4 regions of the Streptomyces sp. NBC_01003 genome follow, and region 3 is predicted to be linked to each of the others. Evidence: riboswitches for the same ligand, from Rfam matches in the RefSeq annotation. Region 3 holds a riboswitch; each other region holds the start of a gene.
What was found. A riboswitch is a leader RNA that binds a small molecule or an ion and turns the genes downstream of it on or off. The one in region 3 is predicted to bind cobalamin.

Region 1 (4,696 bases), 6.1 Mb from region 3:
CTCCCCGACCTCCCCGGCCTGGCCGACGTCGAGCCGTGGACGAGCCGCGAGGCCACCAGCGCGCAGAAGGTGCCCGGCCGCCTCGTCGTCGTGGGCGGCGGAGTCGTCGCCGCGGAGATGGCCACGGCCTGGCAGGCCCTCGGCTCGCAGGTCACGATGCTCGTACGGGGATCGGGGCTGCTGCCCCGGATGGAGTCCTTCGCCGGCGAGCTGGTCGCCCAGGCCCTCGTCGAGGCCGGCGCGGAGGTGCGGACCGGCGTCTCCGTGAAGGGGGTCACCCGGGAGGGCGGCACCGTCGTCGCCACCCTGGACGACGGCTCGACCCTGGAGTCCGACGAGATCCTCTTCGCCACGGGCCGCGCGCCCCGCACGGAAGACATCGGCCTGGAGACCGTCGGCCTCGAACCCGGCTCGTGGCTCCCCGTCGACGACAGCCTCCGCGTCGAGGGCAGCACCTGGCTGTACGCGGTCGGGGATGTGAACCATCGCGCGCTCCTCACCCACCAGGGCAAGTACCAGGCCCGTATCGCGGGCGCGGCCATCGCGGCCCGCGCCCAAGGCGTCCCGCTCCTGGAGACGGACCGCTGGGGCGCCCACGCGGCGACCGCAGACCACTCCGCCGTCCCGCAGGTCGTCTTCACCGACCCCGAGGCGGGCTCGGCCGGGCTCACCCTCGCGGAGGCCGAGGCGGCGGGCCACCGCGTCCGCGCCGTCGACTACGACATCGCCTCGGTGGCGGGCGCCGGCCTGTACGGCGACGGCTACCGCGGCCGGGCCCGCATGATCGTCGACCTGGACCGCGAGATCCTTCTGGGCGTGACCTTCGTCGGCCCGGGCGTCGGCGAACTCGTCCACTCCGCGACGGTCGCGGTCGCGGGCGAGGTCCCCATCGACCGCCTGTGGCACGCGGTCCCGTCCTATCCGACGGTGAGCGAGGTGTGGCTGAGGCTGCTGGAGACGTACCGCGGCTGAGGGATGTCCCTCTGTGCGTGGCTGTCCGGGCGGGACACGATGCCCTCCGCCCGGACAGTCTCACCCCGGGATCAGGACGCGGAGAGTTCCCCGCGGACCGTACGGGCCGCCGCGACCAGGTTCTCCAGGGAGGCGCGGGTCTCGGGCCAGCCGCGGGTCTTCAGCCCGCAGTCGGGGTTGACCCACAGCCGCTCGGCGGGGATCGCCTCAAGCCCCTTGCGCAGCAGGGCCGCTGCCTCGTCGGCGCCGGGCACGCGCGGCGAGTGGATGTCGTACACGCCGGGTCCGGCCTCGCGCGGGTAGCCGTGGGCGGCCAGCTCGCGGGCGACCTGCATGTGTGACCGGGCCGCCTCAAGGCTGATCACGTCGGCGTCGAGGTCGTCGATGGCCTGCACGATGTCCCCGAACTCGGCATAGCACATGTGGGTGTGGACCTGGGTGTCCGGCCGGACCCCGCTCGTGGTGAGCCGGAACGCCTCCGTCGCCCACGCGAGGTAGGCGGCGTGGTCGGCGGCGCGCAGCGGGAGGGTCTCGCGCAGGGCGGGCTCGTCGACCTGGATCACCGAGGTCCCGGACGTCTCAAGGTCGTCGACCTCGTCCCGCAGGGCGAGGGCGACCTGGCGGGCGGTGTCGGCGAGCGGCTGGTCGTCACGGACGAAGGACCACGCGAGCATGGTGACGGGACCCGTGAGCATGCCCTTGACCGGGCGGCCCGTGAGCGACTGGGCGTACGTCGTCCAGCGCACCGTCATCGGCTCGGGGCGGGAGATGTCACCGGCGAGGATCGGCGGACGGACATAACGCGTGCCGTAGGACTGCACCCAGCCGTGCTGCGTGGCCAGATACCCGGTGAGCTGCTCGGCGAAGTACTGCACCATGTCGTTGCGTTCGGGCTCGCCGTGCACGAGGACATCGATGCCGGCCTTCTCCTGGAAGGCGATCACCTCCTGGATCTCGGCCCTGACGCGCTCCTCGTACGCGGCGTCGTCGATCCGCCCGGCGCGCAGCCCGGCCCGTGCGGTGCGCAGCTCGGCCGTCTGCGGGAACGAGCCGATGGTCGTCGTCGGCAGCAGCGGGAGGCCGAGGCTGCCCCGCTGGGCTGCCGCACGTTCCGTGTACGGCTGCGCGCGGCGGGCGTGGGCCGCCGTGACCGCCGCGGTGCGGGCGCGCACGGCCGGGTCGCGGGTGAGGGCGGAGGTGGTCCGGGAGGCCAGGTCGGCGCGGTTGGCGGCGAGTTGGGCGGAGATCGTGTGGGTGCCCAGCGTCAGGCCGCGTGCGAGGGTGGCGATCTCGGCGGTCTTCTGGCGCGCGAAGGCGAGCCAGCGCAGGATCTGCGGCTCGATGTCGCGCTCCAGCGCCGCGTCGACGGGGACGTGCAGGAGTGAGCAGGACGCGGCCACGTCGACCCGGTCGGCCAGGCCGAGCAGGGTGCCGAGGGTGGCCAGCGACTTCTCCAGGTCGTCGACCCAGATGTTGCGGCCGTTGACGACGCCCGCTACCAGGCGCTTGCCGGGCAGTCCGCCGACGGCGGCAAGGGCGTCCAGGTTGGCGGCGGCAGCCTCGGTGAAGTCGAGGGCGAGCCCCTCGACCGGCGCCCCGGCCAGGACGGGCAGGGCGTCGCCGAGCCGGTCGAAGTACGAGGCGACCAGCATCTTGGGCCGGTCGGTGAGGGCGCCGAGGTCGCGGTAGGCGCGCCCGGCGGCGTTCAGTTCGGCCGGCGTGCGGTCCTGGACGAGGGCGGGCTCGTCGAGCTGCACCCACTCGGCGCCCGCCTCGCGCAGGTCGGCGAGGACTTCGGCGTAGACCGGCAACAGACGGTCGAGCAGGGTCAGCGGCTCGAAGTCGGCGGCGACCCCGGGCGCGGGCTTGGCGAGCAGCAGATAGGTGACCGGGCCGACGAGCACGGGCCGGGCCGGCAGACCGAGGGCGAGGGCCTCCTTGAGCTCGGCGACCTGCTTCGTGGAGTCGGCCGTGAACGCCAGTTCTGGGCCCAACTCCGGTACGAGGTAGTGGTAGTTGGTGTCGAACCACTTCGTCATCTCCAGCGGCGCCACGTCCTGCGTGCCCCGCGCCATGGCGAAGTAGCCGTCCAGCGCGTCGGCCTCGACGGCCGGGCGGTGCCGCTCGGGGATGGCGCCGACCATGACGGTGGCGTCCAGGACGTGGTCGTAGAACGAGAAGTCACCGGTGGGGACTTCGCCGATGCCCGCGTCGGCGAGTTCGTGCCAGTTCGCGCGGCGCAGGCCGGCGGCGGTGGTGCGGAGGGCGTCGGCGCCGACGTGGCCCTTCCAGTAGCCCTCGATGGCCTTCTTGAGTTCGCGGGCAGGGCCCTGGCGGGGATAGCCGTACACGGTGGCCCGTGCTGCCGCGGCTGCGGACTTGGTGGTCATGGAGATCTCCTTCGCGAGATGAATCCCTGAGATCCCGGAGACGGGACGAGAGCGCGAAGGGTGACACGGACCGGACGGCGCGGTCGCGTACGGCAGGGCACGCGCGCCCGTTCGGTGTGTACGCCGACCCGCCCACGAGGTCACCGGGACATCCGCGTGCGAATGGTTCACGCGCGGGCAACGGGCAGGTCTTCGGACTCGCGGGCACGTCCACCCGATGCCGGGCGGACACCTACTGGCCGTCGCTTCCCAGCCCGATCCATCGGGCCAGTGCGTGTGACGGCGGTCGTTCCAGCTCACCGCTGCGGGGCAGTCCCGGATTCCCACCGGGTTCCCTCTTACGACGCTCCCGCCTGGCGGACGGGGCGAACCAGCTGCACCGGTCACCCTACGCACGCGGGACGTTCCTTCGCGAGCCCGCCCCGCACCGCGGCCACCCTCCGAGAAGGGGCCGCCGTCTGATTTCGGGCGGCGTGGTAGCTTTCCAAGGCCAGTCGAACTCATGCCCGTCTGCCCCGCATTGCGGGATCTTGGACAGGTATGTGTCAGGGAATCCGGTGCGAATCCGGAGCTGACGCGCAGCGGTGAGGGTGACGGGCGGGGCATCGGCCACTGGACCGCACGCGGTCCGGGAAGGCGCACCGTCCGCGTGACCCCGAGTCCGAAGACCTGCTGGCAGCCTTCGCGGGCTCCGGTCGGGGCGGCGGGGGAGACCGTGCGACCGGGCTCCGCGCATGAGCCCTCGACATCGAGGAAGTCCCCGTGCTCTTCGCGCGCTCCGCCACACGCCGCCGCATACCCAGAGCCGCCCTCGGTCTCGCAGAGATGCTCGTGCTGGCCGCGCGCGGCAGCAGCGGATCCGAGCGCACCCCGGCAGCGCACAAGAGCGCCGCGGCTATCCGGTCGTACTCGACAACTGCGGGGCGCGGGTCGAGGTGAAAGCGGCCCCCGAGCGCGCCGTTTCCCTCGACCAGGGTTCGACCAGATCATGCTGGCCCTCGGCCTCGGCGACCGCATGGCCGGCACCGGGACCTGGACGGACCCTGTGTTGACTTCCTCCCCCCTCGTGAACGAGGGGGTTTCCTACGGCTTGCGCCGTGGGGTTTCCTGCTTCGTCGCCGACTGCCCGCCCGGAGTTCTCCGTTGAGGTCTTACACCAGCTCCACAGGCTGTCACCGCCAGTCCGGCGGCCAGCAGGTTGTTCGCTGCGTTCGTGTCCCGGTCGTGGGTCGTTCCGCAGGTGTCGCAGCTCCAGGTTCGAACGTGCAGCGGCATCTTCTTTGCGAGGGTGCCGCAGTGGGAGCACAGCTTGGAGGAGGGGAAGAAGCGGTCGA
Region 2 (4,696 bases), 1.2 Mb from region 3:
CCTCACTCCCCTGCACCCGCGGCAGCGCCTGCGTCTCGAAACCGTGAAGGGCGGCGTGACGCCCCGCATCGTCGACCTGTTCACCCCCATCGGCAAGGGGCAGCGCGGGCTGATCGTGGCGCCGCCCAAGACCGGCAAGACGGTGCTGCTCCAGCAGCTCGCCGCGTCCGTCGCCACGAACCACCCCGAGGCCCATCTGATGGTGGTGCTCCTCGACGAACGGCCGGAGGAGGTCACCGACATGCGGCGCTCGGTGCGCGGCGAGGTCTTCGCCTCGACCTTCGACCAGCCTGCGAAGGCGCATATCGCGCTGGCCGAACTCGCCGTCGAGCGCGCCAAGCGGCTCGTCGAGGACGGCCGTGACGTCGTCATCCTGCTGGACTCCCTGACGCGCCTGTGCCGCGCCCACAACAACACGGCGTCGTCCGGCGGCCGTACGCTCAGCGGCGGTGTCGACGCCTCCGCGCTGATCGGCCCCAAGCGGTTCTTCGGCGCGGCGAGGCTCGCCGAGGAGGGCGGCTCGCTCACCATCCTCGCCACCGCGCTCGTCGACACCGGCTCCCGCGCCGACGACTACTTCTTCGAGGAGCTCAAGAGCACGGGCAACATGGAGATCCGTCTCGACCGCGGCCTCGCCGAGCGCCGGATCCACCCCGCCGTCGACCTCACCCAGTCCGGCACGCGTCGCGAGGAACTCCTCCTGCCTGAGGCCGAGTCGGCGGTCGTACGCGGCCTGCGGCGGGCGCTTCAGTCGCGGGACGGACACGCGGGGCTCGAGACGCTCGTCGAGCGGATCCGGCAGACACCGGACAACGCGACGTTCCTGCGGCAGGTGCAGTCCACCGTTCCCACCGCGTGAGACGGCCGGCGTGCACCGTCCCGGGTCGATCGGCGCGGCAGGATGCGTAATACTCACACTATGACTTCGAGCATTACTGCCGCGGGAAGCCCGGGGGACGGCGGGACGGTCCGGGTGCGCCGGGCGACCGCCCGTGACGCCAAGCGGCTGACCCGGCTCGTCCGCACGTCGCGCGCCTACGAGGCCCCGTACGCGTCGATGGTGGCCGGCTACCGGGTGGGGCCCGACTACATCGAGGCCCATCGTGTCTTCGTCGCGGTCGGCGCCGATGACCTGGTGCTCGGTTTCTACGCGCTCACGCTCGTGCCCCCGGAACTCGACCTGATGTTCGTCGCCGACGCGGCGCAGGGACTCGGCATCGGGCGGCTGCTCGTCACCCACATGCAGGACGAGGCGCGCGCGGCAGGACTCACCTCGGTCCGTGTGGTCTCGCACCCGCCCGCCGAGGGCTTCTACCGCGGCATGGGGGCCGTTCGCACCGGCACCGCTGCCGCCAATCCGCCCGCCGTGATGTGGGACAGGCCTGAATTGGAGTTCCCGATAGGCTGACGCGCCCGCACTCCCGGGAGCACACTCGGGGTGGACGAGGAGGCCGGCTTGGACAACGAGGTCCGACACACCGACGCAGCCCACGGCACCGACGCGGTCCACGCGTTCGACGTCACCGTGGAGATCCCCCAAGGCTCCCGCAACAAGTACGAGATGGACCATTCCGTCGGCCGGATCAGGCTCGACCGGATGCTGTTCACCTCCACCCAGTACCCCGCGGACTACGGATACATCGAGGGCACGCTCGGGCGCGACGGCGATCCGCTCGACGCGCTCGTCCTGGTCAGCGATCCGACGTTCCCCGGCTGCACCGTCGAGTGCCGCGCGATCGGCATGTTCGTGATGCGGGACGAGAAGGGCATGGACGAGAAGGTCCTGTGCGTGCCCGCGCACGATCCGCGCCACACCTCCGTGCAGGACATCGAGGACATCCCCGAGTTCGACCGCCTGGAGATCACGCACTTCTTCGAGGTCTACAAGGACCTGGAGCCCGGCAAGTCCGCCGAGGGCTCGCACTGGGAGGGGCGCGACCTCACCTACGCGGAGATCGCCGCCGCGCGCCGCCGGGCCAACGGCCGACGCGACTGAAGGACAGAGCAGCCGGCCACGACGGCGCGCACGTGTCAGTGCGCGCCGTCCGTCGCGCAGTGCTTGAGAAGGTCCGCGGTCGCCGCGTCGACGACGCGGTAACGCACGATCCTGCCCTCCTTCTCCCCCTCGACCACTCCGGCCGCGCGCAGCAGCCGCAGCGCCTGCGAGACCGCCGGGTCGTTCATGCCCGTCGCGACGGCGAGATCCGACACGGCCAGCGGCCCCGCCCGGTACAGCGCGAGGAGCAGCGCGAGGCGGCGGGGATCGGCGAGCAGCGAGAACCGGTCGGCCCAGGCGCGGACATGTCCTGGCTCACCGATGGCGGCGATGGCTTCGCAGACCCGGTGGCCGTCGATCGTGCGGCGGTCGGCGCGCTCGGCAGGGACGAGATGCATGGCCCCATCCTCGCAGCCACCGATGTGATCTTGAATACCCGCGCACACCTACGCAGCTGTGCAGCCTTGCAGGCGTCGCGGACCGGCCTCTACTGTGGGCGGGCCGTGGTGCTCGGGAATTCGGTGACGGTCCCTCAAAGGACTCAGACCGAAGCGGCCCTCGCCACTGTGATCGGGCCCCGGGTCCCTCGGCAACGAGACGACTCGGGACGCCTCGCCCCCAGTACGCCACTGGCTGCCGCGCGCAGCTGGGAAGGCAGGGGCGGACGCGGACACCCGTCAGCCAGGAGACCGGCCACGGCATCTCACGAAGTGATTCCACGAGGTGTTGGAGCGTGACCGCATGGCCCTGCCCGTAAAGTCCCCGGCGACCGGACGCGACGCGTTCCACTGGCGGCGCGAGGACACCGTCCGCACCGCCGGGCTCCTCGCGGTGATCGCCGCACTCCATGTCGTCGCGTTCGGCGTGCTGTTCCTTCTCGTCGTGCCGGAGCACTACGAGGTGGGGTCGAAGGCCTTCGGCATCGGCCTCGGCGTCACCGCGTACACCCTGGGGATGCGGCACGCGTTCGACGCGGACCACATCGCCGCGATCGACAACACCACCCGCAAGTTGATGGCCGACGGCAAGCGCCCGGTGTCGGTGGGGTTCTGGTTCGCGCTCGGCCACTCCAGCGTCGTGGTCGTGCTCGCCGCGCTGATCGCCGGCGGCACCCAGCTCGCCGGGCGGATCATGAACGAGGGGTCCGCCACCCATCAGACGCTCGGCGTCATGGGCACCACCATCTCCGGGTCCTTCCTGTACCTCATCGCGGCGCTCAACCTCGTCGCCCTGGTGGGGATCCTGCGGGTGTTCCGGGCGATGCGCGCGGGCTCGTACGACGAGGCGGAGCTCGAACAGCACCTGGATTCACGGGGGTTCATGAACCGGATCCTCGGCCGGTTCACCAAGTCCATCACCCGCCCGGGCCAGATGTACCCGCTCGGCTTCCTCTTCGGCCTCGGCTTCGACACGGCGACCGAGGTCACGCTGATGGTGATGGCGGGCAGCGGCGCGGCGGCCGGACTGCCCTGGTACGCGATCCTGTGCCTGCCGCTCCTGTTCGCCGCCGGTATGAGCCTGTTCGACACCCTGGACGGGACGTTCATGAACTTCGCGTACCAGTGGGCGTTCTCGAACCCGGTGCGCAAGGTGTTCTACAACCTGGCCATCACCGGCCTTTCGATCGCCGTCGCGTTCCTGATCGGCACCATCGAGCTCGTGGGCGTCCTGCACGACAAGCTCGACCTGCGGGACTCGGTGACCGGCTGGATAGCGGGGCTCGACCTGGACAACGTCGGGTTCATCATCGTGGGCCTGTTCGTCGTCGTCTGGGCGGCGGCCATCGGGTACTGGCGGCTCGCGAAGGTCGAGGAACGGTGGGCCGTGCGGACCTGATCCGGCGGGCCGCCGGGACCGGGACTCCGTAAGGTCGTGCGGGTGAGTGAAGCCAGCGTTCCACCAGCGGCGCCCGCGCCCGTGCCGCGCCGGTCCACCCTCCCAGCGGCCCTCACGGTCCTCACGGTCGTGAGCGGAATCGTCGACGCGGTCAGCTATCTGGGCCTCGGCCACGTCTTCACGGCGAACATGACCGGCAATGTCGTCGTCATCGGCTTCGCCGCCGCGGGCGCTCCCGGGTTCTCCGTGCTCGGGTCGCTCACCTCCCTCGGCGCGTTCCTCGCGGGGGCCGTGTGCGCCGGGCGGCTCACCGGGGTGTTCGCCGGGCGGGCGCGGGAGTCCTGGGTGCGGTCGGTGTTCGTCACCGAGGCGGTCCTGCTCGCCGTGGCGACGGCCGTCGCGTTCGCCTGGCCGGGCAGGGCTGCGTACGCGCTCATCGCGGTCCTCGCATGGGCCATGGGGCTGCGCAACGCGACGGTCCGCAAGCTCGCGGTCCCGGACATGACCACGACGGTCCTCACGATGACGCTGACCGGGCTCGCCTCCGAGTCCTCGCTCGCGGGCGGCACCGACCCGCGGGCGGGGCGTCGGATCGTCTCCGTGGTGGCCATGCTGGTGGGCGCCGCGCTCGGCGCGCTGCTCGTGCTGCACCACGGCCTCGGCTGGCCGCTCCTCGTCGGCACCCTGCTCGTGGCGGTCGCCGCGGTCGGATACCGCGAACCGGCCGCCGACGGGGACGACCTCCGATCGGCCTAGTCCTGCGGGCGCCGCCCGCCCGGGCTCACTAGCGTCCTGACCAGGACCGCAGCTCTCCTGCCGCTGCGGCACACGGACCGGAGACGCCTCATGTTCTGCCCCATAGCC
Region 3 (4,696 bases):
TCACGGGCGGCGTCCTCAGCCCCGGCGCCAACCCCCCGATGTGGGTCATCGTCTCGGCCGGTGCGGCCATCGCGCTCGGCACCTACCTCGGCGGCTGGCGCATCATCCGCACCATGGGCAAGGGCCTCACGGACCTCGCGCCGCAGCAGGGCTTCGCCGCCCAGACCAGCGCCGCGACCGCGATCCTCGCCTCCTCGCACATCGGCTTCTCGCTCTCCACGACGCAGGTCTGCTCCGGCGCCGTCATGGGCTCGGGCCTCGGCCGCAAGGGCGGCGTCGTCCGCTGGTCGACCGCGACCCGCATGTTCATCGCCTGGGGCCTGACCCTGCCGGCCGCCGGTCTGGTCGGCGCGGGCGCCGAGTTCCTCACCAAGCAGGGCTCGTGGGGCGTCGCCGTCACCGCGCTGCTCCTGATCGCCGGCGCGGGCACCATCTGGGCGCTGTCCCGGCGCAACTCGGTCGACCACACGAACGTCACGGACGACGACATCGACGGCGTCGACGTCCCGGACGAGCCCGCAGGCGTCGTGACCACCGCGATCGCGGCCGTCACCCCGCCGCCCGCCGGCACGGTCACGGCCCTGGACACCGACGTGAAGACCACCATCCCCGCCTCGCCCGCCCCGCCCTCGGCGGAGCCCGCGCGCCCGGCCACGGTCTAAGGAAGCAGCAGCGCTATGCACATCGACTGGGCAGCACTCGGCTCCGTGTTCGGAGTCAGCCTCGTGATCACGGTGGCCCTCGTGGGCCTGTTCACCCTCGGCATCGTCGGCCTCACCAAGCGGGAGTCGGCGGCGGCCCAGGGCAACTCGGCGGCGCTGGCCGTCTCCGGCGCGTACGCCTGCTTCGCCCTGTGCGCGGCGGCCGTCGGGTACGGGATCTTCCTGATCGTCGCCTGACCGGAGGTAACCGGCAGGAGTGCGGGGTGCGGGACGCGAAGGCGTCCCGCACCCCGCTTCGTGTGGGCCTCAGCACACTCTCCCTTCGCAGGTCAACGGCAAGTTGACGGGCGTTCGCGGGGCGTGGTGGACTTCCGGGGCCATCTACGGCAGCAGGAGAGGAAGCCGGTGCGAATCCGGCGCGGTCCCGCCACTGTCACCGGGGAGTGATCCCCGTGAGCCAGGAACTCTCGCCGCCGGTCTCTTCCAACCAGGGCGTGGACACCCTGAGTGAGGACATATCGCCATGCGCGGCTGCCAGTTGCGGGTGCTCCCGCCGAGAACGAGTACAAGGGTTCCCCTCGCCGTAGCGGCGGGCTGACCGTGCGGGCCGAGCGCGTCTTCGCGTACGGCAGCGCCGCCGGACTCCTCGGCGACCTCCTGATCGGCGATCCGCGCCGCGGGCATCCGGTCGCCGCGTTCGGGCGGGCCGCGGGCGCCGTCGAGCGCGTGCTGTGGCGTGACCACCGCGGGTGGGGCGCCGTGCACACCGCCGTGTGCGCCGGGGGCGCCGCCGTCGCCGGTGGCCTCGCCGCGCGCGCCGTGCGCCGCTCCCCCGCCGCTTCCATCGTGCTGACCGCCGCCGCCACTTGGGCGGTCGTCGGCGGTACGTCGCTGGGGCGCGAGGCGCGCGCCATCGGGGGCGCGCTGGCCGCCGGTGACGTGGACGCGGCGCGCGAGCGGCTGCCGCATCTGTGCGGGCGTGACCCGCAGGCCCTGGACGCGGACGGGATCGCGCGGGCCGTCGTCGAATCCGTCGCCGAGAACACCTCCGACGCCGTCGTGGGCGCGCTCGTGTGGGGCGCCGTCGCCGGCGTCCCCGGGCTCGTCGCGTTCCGCGCCGTGAACACGCTGGACGCCATGGTCGGGCACAAGTCGGCCAGGTACCGCCGCTACGGCTGGGCCTCCGCGCGCCTCGACGACGTGGCGGGCTGGCCGGGAGCGCGGCTCACCGGCGTGCTCGCCGCCGTCGCGGGCGGCCGTCCGCGCGGCGCGCTCACGGCGTGGCGCGAGGACGCGCGGCTGCACCCGAGCCCCAACGCCGGTGTCGTCGAGGCCTCGTTCGCGGGGGCGCTCGGGGTGCGGCTCGGCGGGACTCTGTCGTACGGCGGGCGGGTCGAGCACCGGCCCGTACTGAACGCGTCGGGCCGGGCCGTGGAGACCGCCGACGTCGAGCGGGCGGCGCGGCTCTCGCGGCGCGTGAGCTGGCTGGCCCTCGGCGTGTGTGTCGCCGGGCGGGCACTGTTGCGGAGGGGGAAGTCGTGAGTGGTGGCGGACTGCTGGTGGCAGGGACCACGTCCGATGCCGGGAAGAGCGTCGTCACCGCGGGGATCTGCCGGTGGCTGGTGCGGCAGGGGGTGAAGGTCGCGCCGTTCAAGGGGCAGAACATGTCCCTCAACTCCTTCGTGACGCGCGAGGGCGCCGAGATCGGGCGGGCGCAGGCCATGCAGGCGCAGGCCGCCCGCGTCGAGCCGAGCGCCCTGATGAACCCCGTGCTGCTGAAGCCGGGCAGTGACCGGAGCAGCCAGGTGGTGCTCATGGGCAAGCCGGTGGGCGAGTTGAGTGCCCGGGGGTTCTTCGGGGAGTCCGGGCCCGCGGCGAAGCCGCTGTCAGGTGCTGTGTCCCCCGGGAAGGCGCTGCACGGGGGACGGCAGGCGGCACTTCTGGACACCGTCGTGGGATGCCTGGAGGAACTCCGGGGCAGCTATGACGCCGTGATCTGTGAAGGGGCGGGCTCTCCCGCCGAGATCAACCTGCGCCGTACCGACATCGTCAACATGGGGATCGCCCGGGCCGCGCGGCTGCCCGTGCTCGTGGTCGGCGACATCGACCGCGGCGGCGTCTTCGCGTCGTTCTTCGGCACGACAGCGCTGCTCGCCCCCGAGGACCAGGAGCTGCTGGCCGGCTTTCTGGTCAACAAGTTCCGCGGGGACGTCTCGCTCCTCGAGCCCGGCCTCGACATGCTCGAGGACCTGACCGGGCGCCCCACGTACGGGGTTCTCCCCTTCCAGCACGGCCTCGGCATCGACGAGGAGGACGGGCTGCGCGTGTCGCTGCGCGGTTCCGTGCGCGAGTCGCGGACCGCGGCCCCGGTCGGCGAGGACGTGTTGCGCGTCGCCGTCTGCGCCGTCCCGCTGATGTCGAACTTCACCGACGTGGACGCACTGGCCGCGGAGCCGGGCGTCGTCGTGCGGTTCGTCGACCGGGCCGAGGAGCTCGTCGACGCGGACCTGGTCGTCGTGCCGGGAACGCGCGGCACCGTCAAGGCACTTCAGTGGCTGCGCGAGCGCGGCCTCGCCGACGCCCTCGCGCGCCGGGCCGCCGAGGGCCGGCCGGTCCTCGGGATCTGCGGCGGCTTCCAGGTGCTCGGCGAGCGCATCGAGGACGACGTCGAGTCGCGCCTGGGCGCCGTGGACGGGCTCGCACTGCTGCCCGTACGGGTGCGGTTCGAGCGCGAGAAGACCCTCGCCCGGCCCGTCGGCGAGGCGCTCGGCGAGCGCGTCGAGGGTTACGAGATCCATCACGGGGTCGCCGAGGTCAATGGCGGCGAGGCGTTCCTGGACGGGTGCCGCGTCGGCTCCGTCTGGGGCACGCACTGGCACGGCTCGCTGGAGGCGGACGGCTTCCGCCGGGCGTTCCTGCGCGAGGTCGCGGCCGCCGCGGGCCGCCGTTTCGTACCGGCGCCCGACACGTCGTTCGGCGCGCTGCGCGAGGAGCAGCTCGACCGGCTCGGCGATCTGATCGAAGAACACGCGGACACGGACGCGCTGTGGCGGCTCATCGAGTCCGGCGCTCCGTCAGGACTGCCTTTCATTCCACCGGGAGCGCCCGCATGAGCACAGTGTTGTTGTTGTCGACCGCAGACACCGATCTGCTGGCGGCCCGGGCCTCCGGCGCCCCCTACCGGATCGGGAACCCGACCCGCGTGGACGTCCAGAGCGAGCTGCCGGAGCTGCTCGACGGCGTGGACATCGCCGTCGTACGGCTCCTCGGCGGCAAGCGCGCCTGGGAGGACGGGCTGGCGGCGCTGAAGGCGTCCGGCGTGCCGACGGTCCTGCTCGGCGGCGAGAGCGTCCCGGACGCGGAGCTGATGGCCGAGTCGACCGTGCACGCGGGCGCCGTGGCCGAGGCGCTGCGCTATCTCGTCGAGGGCGGTCCCGGCAACCTCGTCGAGCTGGCCCGCTTCCTCGTCCAGGACGTGCTGCTCCACGGGCACGGCCGGGCCGGGAGCACGCAGGAGCGGCACAGCGCCGAGCCGCAGAAGATGCCCGAGTACGGGGTGCACGGCCGCCGTGCCCGCGTCGAGGGCCGCCCGACCGTCGGCGTGCTGTTCTACCGCGCCCACGAGCTGTCCGGGAACACCGCGTTCGTGGACACGCTGTGCGACGCGATCGAGGCGCGCGGCGTCAACTCCCTTCCGGTGTACTGCGGTTCGCTGCGCGGCGCCGACCCGGGCCTGTACGAGCTGCTCGGCGAGGCCGACACCCTGGTCGCGACCGTGCTCGCGGCGGGCGGCACGCACGCCTCGCAGGCGTCCGCGGGCGGCGACGAGGAGGCCTGGGACATCGGCGCGCTCGCCGACCTCGACATCCCTGTCCTCCAGGGTCTTTGCCTCACGTCGTCGAAGGCGGCCTGGGAGGCGTCGGACGCCGCGCTGTCGCCGATGGACGCGGCGATGCAGGTCGCGATCCCCGAGTTCGACGGCCGGATCGTCACCGTGCCGTTCTCCTTCAAGGAGGAGGGCCCCGACGGCGTCC
Region 4 (4,696 bases), 7.5 Mb from region 3:
GCTTGGGTCGTTCGATCCAAGATCTGATCTCCATTGTGGCCGGACTCCGCAAGCGCGGGATCGGCTTCCAGTCGCTGCACGAGTCCCTCGACACAACCACGCCCGGCGGGCGCCTGGTCTTCCACGTGTTCGCCGCCCTTGCGGAGTTCATCCGAGAACTGATCGTGCAGGGCACCCACGAGGGCCTTGCGGCCGCGCGAGCACGTGGCGAACGGACTGGTCGACCGCCCGCCATGACGGAGGAGCAGATCCGCCACGCTCGCGGGTTGCTGACAGACCCGGATAACACCATCACGTCGATCGCCAAGCTGCTGGGCGTCTCCCGGACGACGCTCTACAAGTACGTACCTGAGCTGGCGGCAGGGCGGGACTCGCTCGTACCGAACGCTCGACCGGGACAACTTCCGTCGGCAGAGCGACGCGTCAAGTAGAATCGATGCCAAGCAGCAGGGGAATCCGGTGCAATTCCGGAACTGTCCCGCAACGGTGTACGTGAAGCGCCTCCGCGCCCCACGTAAGTCCGAGGACCTGCCTGCCCGAAGACCCCGGCGACTCGTCGGGTCCTTCGGCAGGGCACCGGGACACTCCCAGCAGGACCCGATGCCCAACTCATCGAGTTGGGCATTCTTGCTGTCAGACCCCACGCATCCCGCCGAAGGTGTGGAGATCGCGCCCGCGGTCTTCTCATTCAGGGCCGTCACGCGGCCCGCGAGCGGGAGACTGACCTTGACTGTGCACATCGACGCCGTCGGCGGCGCCCTCATGATGGTGGCGTGCGTCGTGGGGTACTTCGTCTACAAGCACACTCGCCAGGGGCCGCTCGGCAAGGGCGACATTGTCGGGGCCATCGTCTGCGGCACCTCGGTACTGACGGCGCTGGTGCTCATCCTCGGGGGCGACCACTCCGAGGTTCAGCTGCCCGAACCGGGGCTGAGCGGAGTCCCCTCGACATCGTCGAGTCCCGCTTCCAGCTCTGGTCACCAGGGCGTCGACCCTTCCGCGTCGCCTTAATCAGTGACACTGATTGGGCGTCACAGTGCCGTGTGGATGCCGGACCTGACCTCCGCGACGTCGTCTTCGGGTAACAGTGCCCGCCTTCTCGCGCGGCGGCCCGACGCACTGAGTCCGGCCCCGGGTGCCCGACGACGAAGGCCCCGCCAGAAAAGACGGGGCCTTCGTCGTGCGCGTCGGAGGCTTACCGGTCTTGGCTCGCCGGGACCGATGTGGAGTGCGACCGGTTCGTACCGGCCGGTGGGTACATCGGCGGTCAGCAACCGCCTGACGCGGACGGTGCGCTGGTACCGATCTGCAGTGTGGTCGGGGCGGCGCAGCACCCGCCGCCCTGTTCGGCCTCGGGCTCGTCGAACAGGCCGGCTCCCCCGCACACCCCGGTCTCCGGCAGGGTCAGCTCGACGCGCTCGGCGGCGTCCTGGTCGCCGGCGAGGGCTGCGGTGATGGAGCGGACCTGCTCGTAGCCGGTCATGGCGAGGAAGGTGGGAGCGCGGCCGTAGGACTTCATGCCGACCAGGTAGACGTCCTTCTCGGGGTGGGAGAGCTCGTTGACGCCGTGCGGGTAGACGGTGCCGCAGGAGTGGACGTTGGGGTCGATGAGCGGGGCCAGCTCGGTGGGGGCCTGGAGGCGCTCGTCGAGGCCGAGACGCAGCTCGTTGAGGAAGGTGAGGTCGGGGCGGAAGCCGGTCAGGGCGATGACCTCGTCGACCTCATCGAGACGGCGGCCGTCCTCTGCGACCAGCGCCACCCGGTCGTTGTCGGTCCTCTCGATCGCGGTGGTGCGGAAGCCGGTGACGGCGTCGGCGTACCCGTTGTCGACCGCGGCCTTGGCCGCGAGGCCCAGGGCGCCGCGGGCGGGGAGCTGGTCGGCGTCCCCGCCGCCGAAGGTCGCCCCGGAGATGCCGCGGCGCAGAATCCACGTGGCGTGGGTGCCGGACTCGTCCTTGGCCAGCTCGGCCAGGTAGGCGAGCGCTGTGAAGGCGGAGGCGCCGGAGCCGATGACGGCGGTGCGCTTACCCGCGTAACGGGCCCGTACGGCTGGGTCCTTGAGGTCGGGGACGCGGTAGGAGATGCGGTCTGTGGCCGCCTTCTCGCCGAGGGCGGGCAGGCCGTCGCCGCCGAGCGGGCTGGGGGTGGACCAGGTGCCCGACGCGTCGATGACGGCGCGGGCGAAGAGGCGCTCCTCGCGGCCGTCGGCGTACTGGACGTGGACGGTGAAGGGCTGCTGCTCGCGGTCGGCGTCCACGACCCGGTCACGGCCGGCGCGGGAGACGCCGGTGACCGTGGCGCCGAAGCGGACCGTCTCGCCGAGGTTGTCGGCGAGCGGCTGCAGGTACTGCTCGGCCCAGTCGCCGCCGGTGGGGTAGGTGGCGCCGTCGGGCTTGACCCAGCCGGTGGGGGCCAGGAGCTTCTCGGCGGCGGGGTCGACGACCTCAGCCCAGGTGGAGAAGAGGCGGACGTGCGACCAGTCGCGTACCGCGCTGCCCGCGAAGCGTCCGGCTTCCAGGACGAGCGGTTCGATGCCGCGCTCGATGAGGTGGGCGGCAGCGGCCAGGCCGATGGGGCCGGCGCCGATGACCACGGTCGGCAGTGCGGCGGGCGTGCTCTCGCTCATCACGTTCTCCAGGGCAGGCAGTGGGAAATCGATCTGCTGCTTCGGCGTCTGTCGATATGGCGAGGTTGGCATGCGGCTTCGACGGATGTCAATATTGACGTATGTCGAATTCGAGTGTGGTGGAGCTGCCGGTCCTGAACCAGCCGGATGATGCGGTGGCGCCGTGCTGCCCGCCGCTGACCGAGCGGCCCTTGGATGCCGAGGAGGCCGAGCGGGCAGCGAGGATGTTCAAGGCGCTGGGGGATCCGGTGCGGCTGCGGCTGTTCTCCGCCGTGGCCTCGCACGAGGGCGGCGAGGCGTGCGTGTGCGACATCTCCGATGTCGGCGTCTCGCAGCCGACCGTCTCCCACCATCTGAAGAAGCTCAAGGACGCCGGCCTGCTCACCTCCGAGCGGCGCGGCACCTGGGTGTACTACCGGGTCGAGCCGAGCGTTCTCGCGGCGATGGGCCAGCTGCTGACCGCGGCGGCCCGCTGACTCGCTTACGCAGGCGGCCGGGGTGCCCTCACGGGCGCCCCGGCCGCTTCGCACTGTCGGTGCGAATCAGGCGGCGAGAAACTTCCGCCGCCAGGCCAGCGATACGTACACGAGCGCGACCAGGACCGGCACCTCGATGAGCGGGCCGACAACGCCGGACAGGGCCTGGCCGGAGGTGACGCCGAAAGTGGCGATGGCGACCGCGATGGCCAGCTCGAAGTTGTTGCCGGCCGCGGTGAAGGCGAGTGTCGCCGTGCGGTCGTACGGGAGGCCGATCGCCTTGCCGAGCGCGAACCTGCCGAACCACATCAGCGCGAAGTACACCAGCAGCGGCAGCGCGATCCGTGCGACGTCCAGCGGCTGCGAGGTGATCGTCTTGCCCTGCAGGGCGAAGAGGATGACGATCGTGAACAGCAGCCCGTACAGCGCCCAAGGGCCGATCTTCGGCAGGAAGTTGGCCTCGTAGCGCTCGCGGCCCAGCTTCTGCTCGCCGATGCGGCGGGTGAGGAATCCGGCGAGCAGCGGGACGCCGAGGAAGATGACGACGTTCAAGGCGATCTTCCACATGGAGATGTCGAGGTGCTCGCCGTCGCCCAAGCCGAGCCAACCGGGCAGCAGGTCGAGGTAGAACCAGCCCAGCAAGCCGAACGCCAGGACCTGGAAGACGGAGTTCAGGGCGACGAGGACGGCGGTGGCTTCGCGGTCGCCGCAGGCGAGGTCGTTCCAGATGATGACCATGGCGATGCAGCGGGCTCAGGCCGACGATGATCAGGCCGGTGCGGTACTCGGGCAGGTCCGCCAGGAAGATCCAGGCGAGGGCGAACATCACGGCCGGGCCGACGATCCAGTTGATGACCAGCGACGACACCATGAGCTTCTTGTCGCCGGTGACGGCGTCGAGCTTGTCGTAGCGGACTTTGGCCAGCACCGGATACATCATCACCAGCAGGCCGACCGCGATCGGCAGGGAGATCCCGCCGATCTCGACCTTGGCGAGGGCGTCGTTCAGGCCCGGAATCAGCCGTCCGAGGCCGAGGCCGAGGGCCATGGCGGCGAGGATCCACACGGCGAGGAAGCGGTCCAGGGTGGAGAGCTTGGCGACGACGCGCGCCTCTTCGCTGTTCGTGCTGCCGGTGGTGGCGGGTTCGGTGGACGTCATCAGCAGGCCCGCTTCCGGCCGGTCTCCACGGTCTCCCGCGCGGTGGCCGCCAGCTCACCGAAGGAGCTGGCTAGGGCGTCGATGACTTCGGGCTTCAGCCGGTAGTAGATGAACCGGCCGCACGGCTCGGTGTCCACCACGCCCGCCTCGCGCAGCACCTTCATGTGGTTGGAGAGGTTCGTCTGCTTGGCACCGGTCTCCTCCACCAGGTGCGTGGTGCAGAGCGTCTCGCGGGCGAGCAGGGTCACGATCTGGAGCCTGAGCGGGTCGGCCAGCATCGCCTCAAGCGTCACCGCGCCGTGGCCACCAGATACGACAAACTCGCGGTGCGCTACGAGGCGACGGTTCTGGTGGCGGCCATCAACGAGTGGCTGTGACCAGCACACCCAGGGTCTTGCTCGTGCCCGGTAATTCCCCCGTCAGGCCGCGTTGGCT

Region 1: another riboswitch for cobalamin. It lies ahead of metE (5-methyltetrahydropteroyltriglutamate--homocysteine S-methyltransferase); the one in region 3 lies ahead of OG698_RS34405 (cobalamin biosynthesis protein).
Region 2: another riboswitch for cobalamin. It lies ahead of OG698_RS40145 (HoxN/HupN/NixA family nickel/cobalt transporter); the one in region 3 lies ahead of OG698_RS34405 (cobalamin biosynthesis protein).
Region 4: another riboswitch for cobalamin. It lies ahead of OG698_RS00090 (hypothetical protein); the one in region 3 lies ahead of OG698_RS34405 (cobalamin biosynthesis protein).

What each region holds. Positions count from the first base shown of each region.
Region 1 is NZ_CP108707.1:1,422,753-1,427,448, reverse strand. It holds gene OG698_RS06670 (dihydrolipoyl dehydrogenase family protein) at 1-972, shown strand, start outside; gene metE (5-methyltetrahydropteroyltriglutamate--homocysteine S-methyltransferase) at 1,044-3,362, opposite strand; cobalamin riboswitch at 3,549-3,703, opposite strand; cobalamin riboswitch at 3,856-4,054, shown strand; partial or broken gene OG698_RS06660 (RNA-guided endonuclease InsQ/TnpB family protein) at 4,446-4,696, opposite strand, start outside.
Region 2 is NZ_CP108707.1:8,771,603-8,776,298, reverse strand. It holds gene rho (transcription termination factor Rho) at 1-859, shown strand, start outside; gene OG698_RS40160 (GNAT family N-acetyltransferase) at 920-1,408, shown strand; gene OG698_RS40155 (inorganic diphosphatase) at 1,562-1,996, shown strand; gene OG698_RS40150 (ArsR/SmtB family transcription factor) at 2,032-2,394, opposite strand; cobalamin riboswitch at 2,484-2,709, shown strand; gene OG698_RS40145 (HoxN/HupN/NixA family nickel/cobalt transporter) at 2,738-3,832, shown strand; gene OG698_RS40140 (YoaK family protein) at 3,875-4,588, shown strand; gene OG698_RS40135 (hypothetical protein) at 4,679-4,696, shown strand, end outside.
Region 3 is NZ_CP108707.1:7,544,454-7,549,149, reverse strand. It holds gene OG698_RS34415 (anion permease) at 1-662, shown strand, start outside; gene OG698_RS34410 (hypothetical protein) at 678-899, shown strand; cobalamin riboswitch at 1,009-1,150, shown strand; gene OG698_RS34405 (cobalamin biosynthesis protein) at 1,263-2,204, shown strand; gene OG698_RS34400 (cobyric acid synthase) at 2,201-3,775, shown strand; gene cobN (cobaltochelatase subunit CobN) at 3,772-4,696, shown strand, end outside.
Region 4 is NZ_CP108707.1:20,263-24,958, forward strand. It holds gene OG698_RS00085 (recombinase family protein) at 1-431, shown strand, start outside; cobalamin riboswitch at 409-551, shown strand; gene OG698_RS00090 (hypothetical protein) at 727-1,011, shown strand; gene OG698_RS00095 (NAD(P)-binding domain-containing protein) at 1,268-2,626, opposite strand; gene OG698_RS00100 (ArsR/SmtB family transcription factor) at 2,728-3,102, shown strand; partial or broken gene arsB (ACR3 family arsenite efflux transporter) at 3,169-4,261, opposite strand; gene OG698_RS00110 (ArsR/SmtB family transcription factor) at 4,261-4,539, opposite strand; partial or broken gene OG698_RS00115 (IS5/IS1182 family transposase) at 4,537-4,638, shown strand; gene OG698_RS00120 (alpha/beta fold hydrolase) at 4,681-4,696, opposite strand, start outside.